2 regions of the Streptococcus sp. 11273D007BT genome follow, and region 1 is predicted to be linked to the other one. Evidence: riboswitches for the same ligand, from Rfam matches in the RefSeq annotation. Region 1 holds a riboswitch; the other holds the start of a gene.
What was found. A riboswitch is a leader RNA that binds a small molecule or an ion and turns the genes downstream of it on or off. The one in region 1 is predicted to bind preQ1.
Positions count from the first base shown of each region.

Region 2: linked by a shared signal. The riboswitch ahead of ACEE75_RS03885 (QueT transporter family protein) and the one ahead of ACEE75_RS07635 (nucleoside hydrolase) in region 1 are both predicted to bind preQ1.

Region 1 covers NZ_JBPWPE010000001.1:1,492,805-1,498,852, forward strand. The annotation lists gene rapZ (RNase adapter RapZ) at 1-811, opposite strand, end outside; gene ACEE75_RS07630 (RidA family protein) at 916-1,296, opposite strand; PreQ1 riboswitch class I at 1,435-1,479, shown strand; gene ACEE75_RS07635 (nucleoside hydrolase) at 1,628-2,623, shown strand; gene ACEE75_RS07640 (ECF transporter S component) at 2,613-3,173, shown strand; gene ACEE75_RS07645 (GBS Bsp-like repeat-containing protein) at 3,407-5,923, opposite strand; gene ACEE75_RS07650 (GBS Bsp-like repeat-containing protein) at 5,957-6,048, opposite strand, start outside.
Region 2 covers NZ_JBPWPE010000001.1:739,342-745,389, reverse strand. The annotation lists gene ACEE75_RS03895 (diacylglycerol kinase family lipid kinase) at 1-764, opposite strand, end outside; gene ligA (NAD-dependent DNA ligase LigA) at 781-2,739, opposite strand; gene ACEE75_RS03885 (QueT transporter family protein) at 2,813-3,322, opposite strand; PreQ1 riboswitch class II at 3,317-3,414, opposite strand; gene ACEE75_RS03880 (GtrA family protein) at 3,443-3,868, shown strand; gene ACEE75_RS03875 (response regulator) at 3,904-4,500, opposite strand; gene ACEE75_RS03870 (sensor histidine kinase) at 4,504-5,589, opposite strand; gene ACEE75_RS03865 (ABC transporter permease) at 5,591-6,048, opposite strand, start outside.

The DNA.
Region 1 (6,048 bases):
TTGCTAAGCGTCTGGCAAAAGCAACACTGCGATGTTGTCCTCCTGTACATCCAATTGCAATGGTCAGTACTGATTTTCCTTCTTTTTGATAGCCAGGCAATATCGGCTGCAACAAGCCTTTTAAGTTTTGATAGAAATCTTCTGATTCTGGGTGATTCATAACATAGTCCGATACTTCTTGATCGAGTCCTGTTTTTTCACGAAGCTCTACTTGGTAATAAGGGTTAGGTAGAAAACGCACATCAAATACAAGGTCTGCATCTAGAGGTAGACCGTATTTAAAGCCAAAGCTCATCACTTCTATACGAAATTGATTCACTTGCTCTTTAGCAGAAAACTGCTCAGTAATGGCTTTTCTTAGATGACGTGGGGTCAATTCTGTTGTATCCACAACATTTTGACTCATGCTTTTCAAAGGAGCTAGTAATTCCCGTTCCAACTCAATGCCATCCAAGACACGTCCATCTGCGGCTAAAGGGTGGCTACGGCGCGTTTCTTTATAACGTGACACCAATTCACCATCTGTTGCATCCAAAAAGAGAATTTTAAAGTTGATGTTATCATTACTTTCAATTTTATCTAAAATACTATTGATTTCTGAAAAAAATTGACGACTGCGCATATCCACAACCAAGGCAACCTTATCATAGTCACTGCCATGCTCAATTAAGTCTAAAAATTTCGGTACGAGCGCTGGTGGCATATTGTCTATTGTAAAATAACCTAAATCCTCAAATGACTGGATAGCCACAGTTTTTCCTGCTCCACTCATTCCAGTGACAATCACAAGATTGATTTGATGTTCAGACATTGAAACTTCCCCTCTTCTATCTTTTAATCTACTATTGCCATTATAACATATTCCTAACCTGAAACCTATGTCATAAAAACAATAAAAAGGAGATTTCTCTCCTTTTAACCTAGATAAGCAATCACTTCAATCTCTACCTTGACATCCTTAGGTAATCTTGCCACCTCTACTGCTGATCGTGCTGGAAAATCAGCTTTAAAAGCTGTCTGATAGACACTATTAAACGCAACAAAATCATTCATGTCACTTAAGAAACAGGTTGTCTTGACCACATGATCAAAATCTGTTCCCGCCTCCTCTAAAATAGCTGAGATATTTTTTAAAACCTGTTTGGTTTGTTCCTCAATTGTTTCACCGATAATCTCGCCTGTTTCTGGAGAGAGAGGAACTTGTCCAGAAGCAAATAGCAAGTTACCTGCCACTTTCGCTTGAACATAAGGGCCAATTGCTTTTGGGGCCTGATCTGTATGAATTGTCTTAACCATATCATTCTCCTTAACTTTAATAGCTTTATTTTAACAAAATCGTCAGAAAATTTCCACGATTTAGCGAACGAATCTCATCTTTACAGATGAATGATTTAATAGTAAAATATATCTATGCAAATAAATTAGGACAATGATCCTAGACTGGTTCGAAAACTTCCCAGAATAAAAAACTAAGTCGCATCATTATTTTGATTAAACTAGTTTTTGTGGAGTATTGGGTTTTACCCGCTCCATTTCTTTTTGCTGTACTGGGAGAGAGAATGAACCTTATTTAAACTGTTCATTCTCTCTTTTTATTATCCCTAATTTTATCTTAGAAAGGTTAAATATGACGAAACAACACGTTATTATCGACTGTGATCCAGGTATTGATGACGCTCTTGCCCTCATCTACGCCCTCAAACACCCTAATTTAGAAGTTGTTGCCATTACCATTGTATGCGGAAATGTTCCTAGTCAGCTTGGATTTGAAAATTGTGCCCTCATCTTAGAACTTGTCAATAGACTAGACATTCCCATCTATATAGGCGCAGAAACTCCTCTGAAACGCCCCTTTATCTCTGCTCAAGACACACATGGTATGGATGGTTTAGGTGAAACTTTTTTAAAACGAAACTGTAATAAAAGACCTGAGACCACCAAGGCAGATGACTATCTAGCAGATTACTTTAAGCAAAAACAAGATACCGCCATTCTAGCTTTAGGTCCACTGACTAATATCGCTTTAGCCTTAGAAAAAAATAAGGATTTAGGCGAAAACTGCTCTCGCTTTATCAGCATGGGAGGTAACTTTAAATCAAATGGCAATTGCTCTCCTGTGGCAGAATACAACTATTGGTGCGATCCTCATGCAGCAAACTTTGTTTTCAAGCACCTTAAAAGATGCGTTGAAATGGTAGGTCTTGATGTCACCCGAAAAATTGTTCTTAGCCCAAATCATCTAGAGTACTTAAAAAAGTTTCCTTCTGAACTAACTTCCTTTATTGAAAAAATCACTCGCTTTTACTTCGACTTTCATTGGAAGTATGAACATCTCTTAGGTTGTGTCATCAATGATCCACTGGCGCTAGCTTATCTTATTGATCCCAATATTTGTCATGGTTTTACCAGCTACACTGATATTGTCACAGATGGTATCGCACTGGGACAAAGTATTGTTGATGCTCAGCATTTTTATCAAAAAGACAGCAATAGTAAAATCTTAACAGAGGTTGATACCCTTAGATTTTGGCAAGATTTTTTGACCACAATCTTAGACCAACCAAAAGAGGTCATCTCACAGGACATTTTACAGTTTAATCTCGGAGGTTTCTATGAAAACTAGACAAAAAACTCATCTTATTATCTTTATCGCCCTTGCAATTGCCCTTAACTATGTCGGCAGCAACATTGCTCTCTTTTTAAAACTTCCTATCTATCTTGACATGGTTGGGAGTCTTCTTATCGCTCTATTATTTGGACCATGGCTTGGAGCTTTAACAGCTATTTTAAGTGCCCTATTAAGTTGGCTGACAACAGATATCTTTGCCATTTACTATGCTCCCGTTGCAATTGTGACCGTTTTTCTAGCTGGCTTTATGTTTAGAAAAAAAGCAGAGCTCAAACGATTGGCGATCCTAACCATCCCACTCTCTCTAATTGGAACACTTATTTCTGCCAGTATAACTGTCGTCCTTTTTAAAGGCATCACCTCAAGTGGCTCCAGTCTTCTAGCTCAAATCTTTCATGCTATGGGGATGAATCTAACAACTAGCTTAATCATGGTCCAAATCCTAACCGATTATCTCGATCGCCTAGTCAGTTTAACGCTTGTATTTGTTCTCATCAAACAACTCAAAGATCAACTCAGCTTCCAACTGTTAAAAGAAAAATAACTCGCAACCGCCTTAGAAACTAGTCTTTCTAAGGTTTTTTTATATAAAAATCCCCCTCTTGTAAAACCTAGACGACCTAGTTACTGATGAGGGGGATGTTATTTTCTTATATTGTCATTTAGTTTTTCTTTTATTACTGCATTAACTGGCCTTATCTAACTCCAGTTAGGCCTACGGCTCATTTCTGGTGCTAAAAGTAAACTAAAAGACGATAAATAATCCATTAGCTCAAGCTAATCTGTAATTTTAATAAAGGGTTTACCTTTATGTGCTGTATCATCTTTATCTGTACTTGCTTCTGAAAAAATACGACTGACAGGATACCACTCTGTTTTTCCTGTATAAGGATCTGATACAAGAGTTTGACCATTTTGGTAGCCTTTTAAAACAATTTCATGAGACCCTGTTGCCACAAACTTATTATATTGAACAGCTGCAACAACATAATGCCCTTCTTTTAGAGCATCCTCTAAAGCTGACTGGCTGTTTAATACGGTTGTATTTAAGCCCCAATTTTTACTTGCTTCAAAAATTCCAAGACTAGACGTTCCTATAAAGTATTTGTTGAAATGATTGGTCTGATGATATAGGTAATTAGCAACCGTAGTTGGTTTGATATCCTGGTTAGTCAGAGATGAGAAAACCATTGATAAGGCAGTTGGCACGCAACCAGCTGTTGCCAAGTTAAACAAACCATATTGAAGACCTCCCCAACGTCCATCTCGTTGGCTATAGACAGGCATTTCATAACGATTTCGTTCAACATATTGTGTACTTGATGCTAAAAACTGCATTTTACCGTCTAGTTTTTGATAGACATGAATCATATAATTTCCAGCATCTGCATACTGCTTACTATCAAATGTTGCTTCATAAGTTGTTGGGCTAACTGCTTTTGCACCATACCATTTCAAGTCGTCTTGTCCATTTTTTTCAGACCAAACTGCAAAGACCACTTCTCCCTTAGTGACCACATGGTTAATTGTCACACCATAGACACCTGTTCCTTTATAGGTTGTCGAAACCTGTACTTTGGCTTTTGGCACTTGGAGGTTATACTGACCTAGGTTAAATCCTTTTGTAGAGCCATCTTGATAATCAATATAGGTATGAATCGTGTAGTTTCCATCAATATACTTATGATTGACTGTATCAACAGTAATCTGAACCTGCCCATTTTTTGACTCAGTTGCAGTGTACCATTTTAAGTTAGATTGATTACTTTCAGACCAAGCTGCGACACGAACAAGTTTAACCGATGAAGCTTCTGTACCCGCATCTACGACAACAGTTACTTTTCCATTTTCTTTCTGGTAGTCGCTTGTGCTGACTTTAACCGTAGATGTCGTTGCCATGGTCTCTTTTGGTTTTGGTGTCGGAACCGTATAAGTGCTTGCAGCTAAACCAACTAACTGACTACGACCAATTTCTTGTCCATAAAAATGAACGTGGTACTGACCGGTTTCAGATTTATGATTTTTAGTGTCAACTGTTACCTGATAAGTTCCACTAGCTTGTTTGCTCGCTGTGTACCAAACCAAGTCATCTTGACCGTTCTGATTTGTCCATACAGGAACCTTAACTGAAGAGATGGTACTTGGAACATTAGTGATTGTCGCAACAAAAGCTGTTTCACCTTTTGCCACAACTGACACACTTGGTTGTTTAACAGTGTCTGCTTGAGAAGGTGTGACAGTGTAAGTTGCCGTGGTCAAACCTTGTAACTGAAGACTACCTGATGCTTGACCATAAGCATGAATGTGATACTGACCAGTTTCTGACTTATGATTTTTAGTGTCAACTGTTACTCGATAAGTTCCACTAGCTTGTTTGTTCGCGGTGTACCAAACCAAATCATCCTGACCATTCTGATTTGTCCATACAGGAACCTTAACCGAAGAGATGGTGCTTGGAACATTAGAAATGGTGACATCAAAAACAGAAACGCTTTTAGAGGATACGGTAATGGCAGGTTTAGCTGGGGCAACAACTGTCAGTTCAGTCGCATTTAAGCCCACCATGCGACCACTACGATCAGCATAAGTGTGGATATTGTACTTACCATAATCGCGATGATTTTTCAATTCCACATAGGCTGCACCTAACTTGTCTGCCGTGTACCACTTAAGGTCATCCTGACCTTTAAGATCTGACCAGACTGCAATCTTAATCACTTCATCGGAACTGATCGGACGGTTGTACTGAATAGTCAAGGCTTGATCTTTTTGCGCCACACTAGTCACTGGAAGATTAGTCACATCTGCCGCATAACCTTGCACCAAAGCGATAGCCGGTGACTCACTCGTCAAACTGGTCGTACTAGCAGTCGCACTAAGGCTAGAAACTGCATTTTCTGAACTGGCTGTCACTGGCGTAGAACTTACCGAACTAGTCTCAGAAGAAAGACGACTTGTTTGAGAAGCACTGGTTAAACTCGCTGTTTCAGAAGAGGCTGTGCTTGAAGTCACTTCTGAGCTAACATTAGAGAAAATCTCCGTACTCGTCTCACTACTTTCTTGCTGAGTTGAAACAGTAGCCTGAGACTCTGAAGAGGCTGTAGTTAAAGCATTAGTTTCTAGTGCACCTTTTACCTCAGCTATACTACTTTGAGTTAAACTCACCTCTGGCTGACTAGACTCGGTGGTCACCAATTCTTCTGCCTGAGCTTGAATGCCTCCCACAAAAGCTAAAACCATGGGAATGGTCAGAAACGCTTTACTGGCTAAATGTTTTTTTCCGTATCCTTTCATCATTTCTCCTAACTAAACATTTCATTTATCATTTTATTTTTTGATGTCAAAGTAAACACTATTCAAAGCTAAAACAGTCGGGTTGACTAAACCGAGACGACCATCCGCATTTGTCATAATGGAAA
Region 2 (6,048 bases), 750 kb from region 1:
CTATGACTAATATGTCGTCCACCATTTAACATCAAACCAATGATATGGGTCAGTTCAATCAGGTTAGCAGTTTTTACTAGAATTAAAGTGAACTTTCCATCATCTAATTTAGCATCAGGAGCAATGGTTTCAAATCCCCCTACTGAATTTGTCAAGGCCACAAAAATCATAGAGACTTCATCTTCAACAACACCATGGTCATGAAAAATTTTGACAGGTACATTTTGTACCCTAGGCAAGAGTTCTGCCCCTTTAACCAAATAAGCTAAATAGCCAAATACACTTTTAAGCTGACTAGGAACGCTATAGGTTAGCTCTGTCAAACTGCCTGCCGCAGCAATATTAATAAAATATTTTCCTCGATCTGTCTGACCAATATCCATTAAAATAGTTTGTTGTTTCCCAATCAATTTTGCAGCTTCAATAGGATTCCCCCTTGGAACCTTTAAAGCACGGGCAAAATCATTAGTTGTTCCCATTGGAATAATAGCCATTTTTGGCCGCTTTTTCAAAGGAGCGATACCAGAAACCACTTCATTAATTGTTCCGTCACCACCAGCTGCAATGACTAAATCAAAACCAGCTAAGCCCGCACGCTTAGCCTCTTTCATAGCTGAATGAGGTTCAGGAGTTGTCTGAAAAGCAGAGGATTCATAACCAAAGCTTTCCAAAATATCTAAAACATCTGCCACACTTTTTTTCATCAATTCCTTGCCCGATGTTGGGTTATAAATCAAACGAGCACGTAATCTATGTTTTTTCATTTATTTTCCTCGATACTTAAAGACTTGCTAACCATGATTCATCACGAATCTCAATGCCGAGCCCCTGTGCTTTTTCAAGCTTTGAACCAGCATCTATCCCTGCTACTAAAAGGTCTGTCTTTTTAGAAACACTAGACGTGACCTTAGCTCCTAAACGTTCTAGTTTGTCCTTAGCTTCACTTCTTTTTAGTGTGGTCAACTTCCCAGTCAAGACAACGGTTAAACCTGAAAGCATGGCATCACTGGCTACTTTTTGCCCTAAGTAAGTGAGATTAACCCCTACTTCTTCTAGTTCTTCTAAGAGTGTTTGACTACCTTGTGTTGCAAAATAAGTTGCTAAAGACTCCGCAACAGCCATCCCTAAACCATCAATTTCAGCAATCTTTTCTTTCTCAGCTTGAACCAGTACTGAAATAGAGCCAAATTCCTCCAAAAGTTGCTTACTGACCTTAGCACCAACATGGCGAATCCCTAAACCAAATAATAACTTTTCAGCAGAATTTGCTTTAGAAGATTGAATCGCATCATAAAACTTCTGAGCAGATTTTTCCTTGACACCATCTAGTTGCAAGAAATCTTCAACTTTTAATTGATAAAGGTCTGCCACATCATGAATCAAACCAGCTTGATAAAGTTTTTCCATTACTGATGGGCCTAAACCAACGATATTCATCGCATCTCGACTAGCAAAATGTTCTAGACGTGCTAAAATTTGACTAGGACAAAGTGGGTTAATACAGCGTAGAGCGACCTCATCATCATAATGTTGTAGCTGACTTTGACAAGATGGACATTGTTGCGGAATCAACATGGGTTCTTGTTGAGCACGCTTAGACATGACCACATTTAAAACTGCTGGGATAATATCGCCTGCTTTATACACCACTACCGTATCTCCGATGCGGATATCTTTTTCTGCAATATAATCCACATTGTGTAGCGTGGCACGACTTACTGTTGTCCCTGCTAACTGTACTGGCGTAAGATTGGCGGTCGGTGTGACAACACCTGTTCGTCCAACAGTCCAATCCACTGATAAGATTTCTGCTTCCTTTTCTTCAGCAGGAAATTTATAAGCTACGGCCCAACGTGGTGCTTTAACAGTAAATCCTAGCTCCTCTTGCATAGCTAAGTCATTTACTTTAATCACGATGCCGTCAATATCGTAAGGCAGTTGATCTCGTTTGTTTTGAATATCTTGGATAAAGGCCCAAATGTCAGCCATATTCGATGAAACAAGACGAGTAGGATTAACCTCAAATCCTAAGTGTTCAAATTGCTGCAAAACACTTTCTTGGCTAACTTGATCTGTAGGTCCTGCCTCTTGGTACAAGAAAGTTGCCAGATTTCTTTTAGCCACTACTCCTGTATCTAGCTGACGAAGTGTCCCTGCTGCAGCGTTCCTTGGGTTGGCAAACTCCGCCTCACCATTGGCTTGACGCTCTAAGTTAATCTTATCAAAAGAAGCTTTTGGCAAATAACACTCCCCGCGTACAGTGATATCGATCGGCTCAGTCAGAGTAAGAGGAATATCACGAACACGTTTTAAGTTTTCTGTAATGTCCTCACCCACACGACCATCTCCCCGTGTTGCACCTACGCTTAGAACTCCCGAAGTATAGGTCAAAGAAATCGATAGACCATCAATTTTTAATTCGGCTAAGTAAGATGCCTTTGGAAATTCTTTTTTCACCCTTTGATCAAATGCCTCTAATTCGTCACGCGAAAAAGCATCCTGCAATGAAAACAGAGGATAGAGGTGTTCATGTTTTCTAAAGCCCTCTAAGACAAGCCCTCCTACTCGGTGAGTCGGACTATCTGGCAAAATCTCATCAGGATAAGCTTCTTCCAAGGCTACCAATTCACGATACAACTGATCATATTGCGCATCAGAAACGGTGGGCTTGTCAAGTGTATAGTATTCTTTGGCGTACTGATTTAAGCGGTCCACCAATTTTTTCATTTGATTCTTCATATCTTTTATTTTAACATATTTTACCGTTTCAAAATAAAAAAGACTTCCAAATTTGGAAGTTTTTTAGCGAATTTTAAGCCTCAAAATCAATTCGTTGAGATAATTTTTCAATCACTATAGCACCAATCAAAAGTGAAGCTAACTCTCCTATCGCAGTGGTAAACCAAGTCAAAAGAAAAGGAAGACCTGCAATCACTTTTAACTCCAAGGCTATGGTAAACATAGAAGCTGCAAAAAAGAAAGAAAAGTAAACAAAGGCTTTGTTAAGTAAGCCACTAAACAATTGTTCTTGACGATAGCGTCCAAAAAGATAGACTCCCAAGGTCACAAACAATAGCGTTGACCCTCCTCCGACAAAGACATCTAACCAACCATAGGTAAAAAAGTTGGCAATCATACAGCCTAGAGTCACTGCAATAATATACTTACGATGATAAAAAGCAAGGAAGTTTAACATCTCAGATACACGAAACTGATATGCTCCATAACTAATAGCGTTTAAAGGAGGCGTCACGGTCAATACAACATAAAGTGCAGCCACAATGGCAATCTGAGTGAGATCTTTTACTGATAATTTCATAATTCTCCTTTAGCGGTCATGCCGCGTCTAATATGCTTGGTGAAAGGGAAATAAGCACCAAGGGTTGCTCTAGCAACGTTTTCTAGTATAGCATATTTTTTATTTTTTTGATATAGTATCCTTATGAAAAAATTTATATCTAGTGAAGTTTTTAAATATCTCTTTTTTGGAGTTCTAGCAACCCTCGTCTATATGGTAACACGCATGGCTTTCTTTGCTATCACACATCAAGCTACTCTTTCAGCCGTTATTGCAAATATAACCGCTGTTGTCTTTGCATTTTTCACCAACGACTATTTTGTCTTTAACCAAGTTAGAACAGGCTGGATGGGGCGATTTGTCAAGTTTTTTGTAGCACGACTCTCAACACTGGCCTTAGATCTTGTTTTAGCTTATCTGTTGGTTGAGCGATTCCCACAAATTATCGGACAATTTGTTAACCACAATCTACAGGTCGTCAATGCGATTGAAACCTTATTTGCACAAGTTTTAATTATCGTTTTAAATTATATCATCAGTAAACTACTCATTTTCAAGGATAAGCATTAAAGAGGATGGAACGCCCATCCTCTTTTTGTCTATTTTTATAACCAATTTTTCTCTTGAGCAATCAAGAGAGCATCTGTGCGATTATGGGCATCCAGTTTTGTCATTAGGCTGGTAACGTAGTTTCTGACAGTACCATTTGATAAAAACAACTCTTTTGCAATGTCTTGATTTGACAAGCCTCGTGCAATGCCTTGTAGAACATCTCTTTCTCTTTGACTGAGGGGATTACTTGAAAAAGCCATTTCATCAACCAATTCAGGAGAATAGTCTTTCTGACCAGATAAGACCTTGTGGATAGTGGTCATCAACTCCGTAGTTGACCGATCTTTTAAGACATAAGCATCTACTTGAGCTTTTAGCGCTCTTGTAAAGTAGCCTGTACGCTTAAAGGTTGTGACAATCACGACTTTCATCTCTTTATGCTCTCTAATCCACTCTAAGACCTCTAGACCTGTCATTTTAGGCATTTCAATATCCAAAATCGCCACATCTACCTCTTCTTTTTCTAGGAGGCTAATGGCTTCTTGCCCATTTCCTGCTTGAAAAACAGCATCAACATCGTCTTCCATCAATAAGAGTTGACAAAGGGCATCACGCAGCATTGATTGGTCTTCTGCTACCAATAATTTCATCTCCTACTCCTTTCTAAAAGGAAGGCTGAGACGCACACAAGTTGGATTGTGGCGTGATAAAACCTCCACCTCTCCTTTGATTAAGGACAACCGATTTTTTAGCGACTGCAGTTCATCCTCACTTTGACTAGAAAATCCTTGACCATCATCTGCCATCTCAACGATCAAATAGTCTCCCTCATCTGCTAGGCTCAGCTTTGCTTGACGAGCAGAGGCGTGTTTAATGACATTATTAGCCAATTCACGCACCATCATGGTTAGACTAGATTGAAGGACTGGAGAGAGGTTTTGACTATCATAATCTTTTTTTATTACCAGCTCAATCTCTGCTAGTTCAAAAACTTGTCGTAAGCACTCTAGTTCTTCATCCAGACTTCTATATTTTAGTTGATTGACAATTGTTCTGACGTCAGCCATGCTTTTTCTACTTGTTGCATTTAAATCGGACAACTCCTTTTTAACCGCCATAAGATTTCCTTTATCCAATTGCTTTAAGGCTAGTTCTGTCTTAATAGTCATCGTAGCAAAAACATGGCCCAAAGTATCATGAAGATCCTGCCCGATACGGTTACGTTCATTTTCCGCAATCAAGAGATTGATAGAAGCGTTTTGCTCCTGCAGTTTTTGCTCTGCTTTTTCCTTAGACAATTGCATCCGTCCACCAAAAAACATGGCTAAAGCAAAGGCATGAAGAATAAACATAAAGAGAGTAATATCTAGACCGTAAGGACCAACCATACTCCATATCAACAAACTAATCAACAAACCCACATAAGATACCGTCCGATAAGTCCACTTATCCTCACTATAATGCCAAGTCAAGAGGTTTGAGAGATTAAAGAGAAATAGGGAAAATTGAATATTACCCGCAAAACTCATATAAGCAATGTAGGCTAAGAGGTAAATCCAGGCTACCTTTTCATAAGTGTGGTTTTGTGTATAAAGTAGTGAGATATAAACACCACCAAACAGTACCGTCGCAAATACAATAAAAGGATAAATGGCTAAGTGAGCCGTATAATATAAAGGAAAAACCAGAAAAAGCAAGCCCAAGAAATACATGGGCGAGACTTTTCTTTTCTGAAACACGCTACTTCACCTCGCTTCTTTTCTGAATCATCATTGCTGTTCCTAAGAAAATTATGGCATAAGTCAGCACAATAAACAAGGACTTCCAGATAAAATCATGCTTTTCTGCATAAGTGACAACTAAGTGATTGACATAATAACCTGGTGTCAGACGACAAATCTCTTGAACCCAATCTGGAAAAAGGCTAATCGGCATCCAAGATCCGCCCATAATCGCTAAGACAAAATAGGTCAAGTTAGCAACAACTGACATGGTTTGCTCAGATTTAAAGAGACTTAACAACAAGCCCAAGGCTAAATACATAAGAGCGGTTATCAGTAGTAAAATAGCTGACACCAACCACCTCTCTCCTGTCATACGCACATCTCGCACTAAAGCACCAACTAAAAAGACAGCCATAATAGAGCAGATGAAACAGAGATAAACACGAAAGAGTTTTGACAAATAATAACGGGACA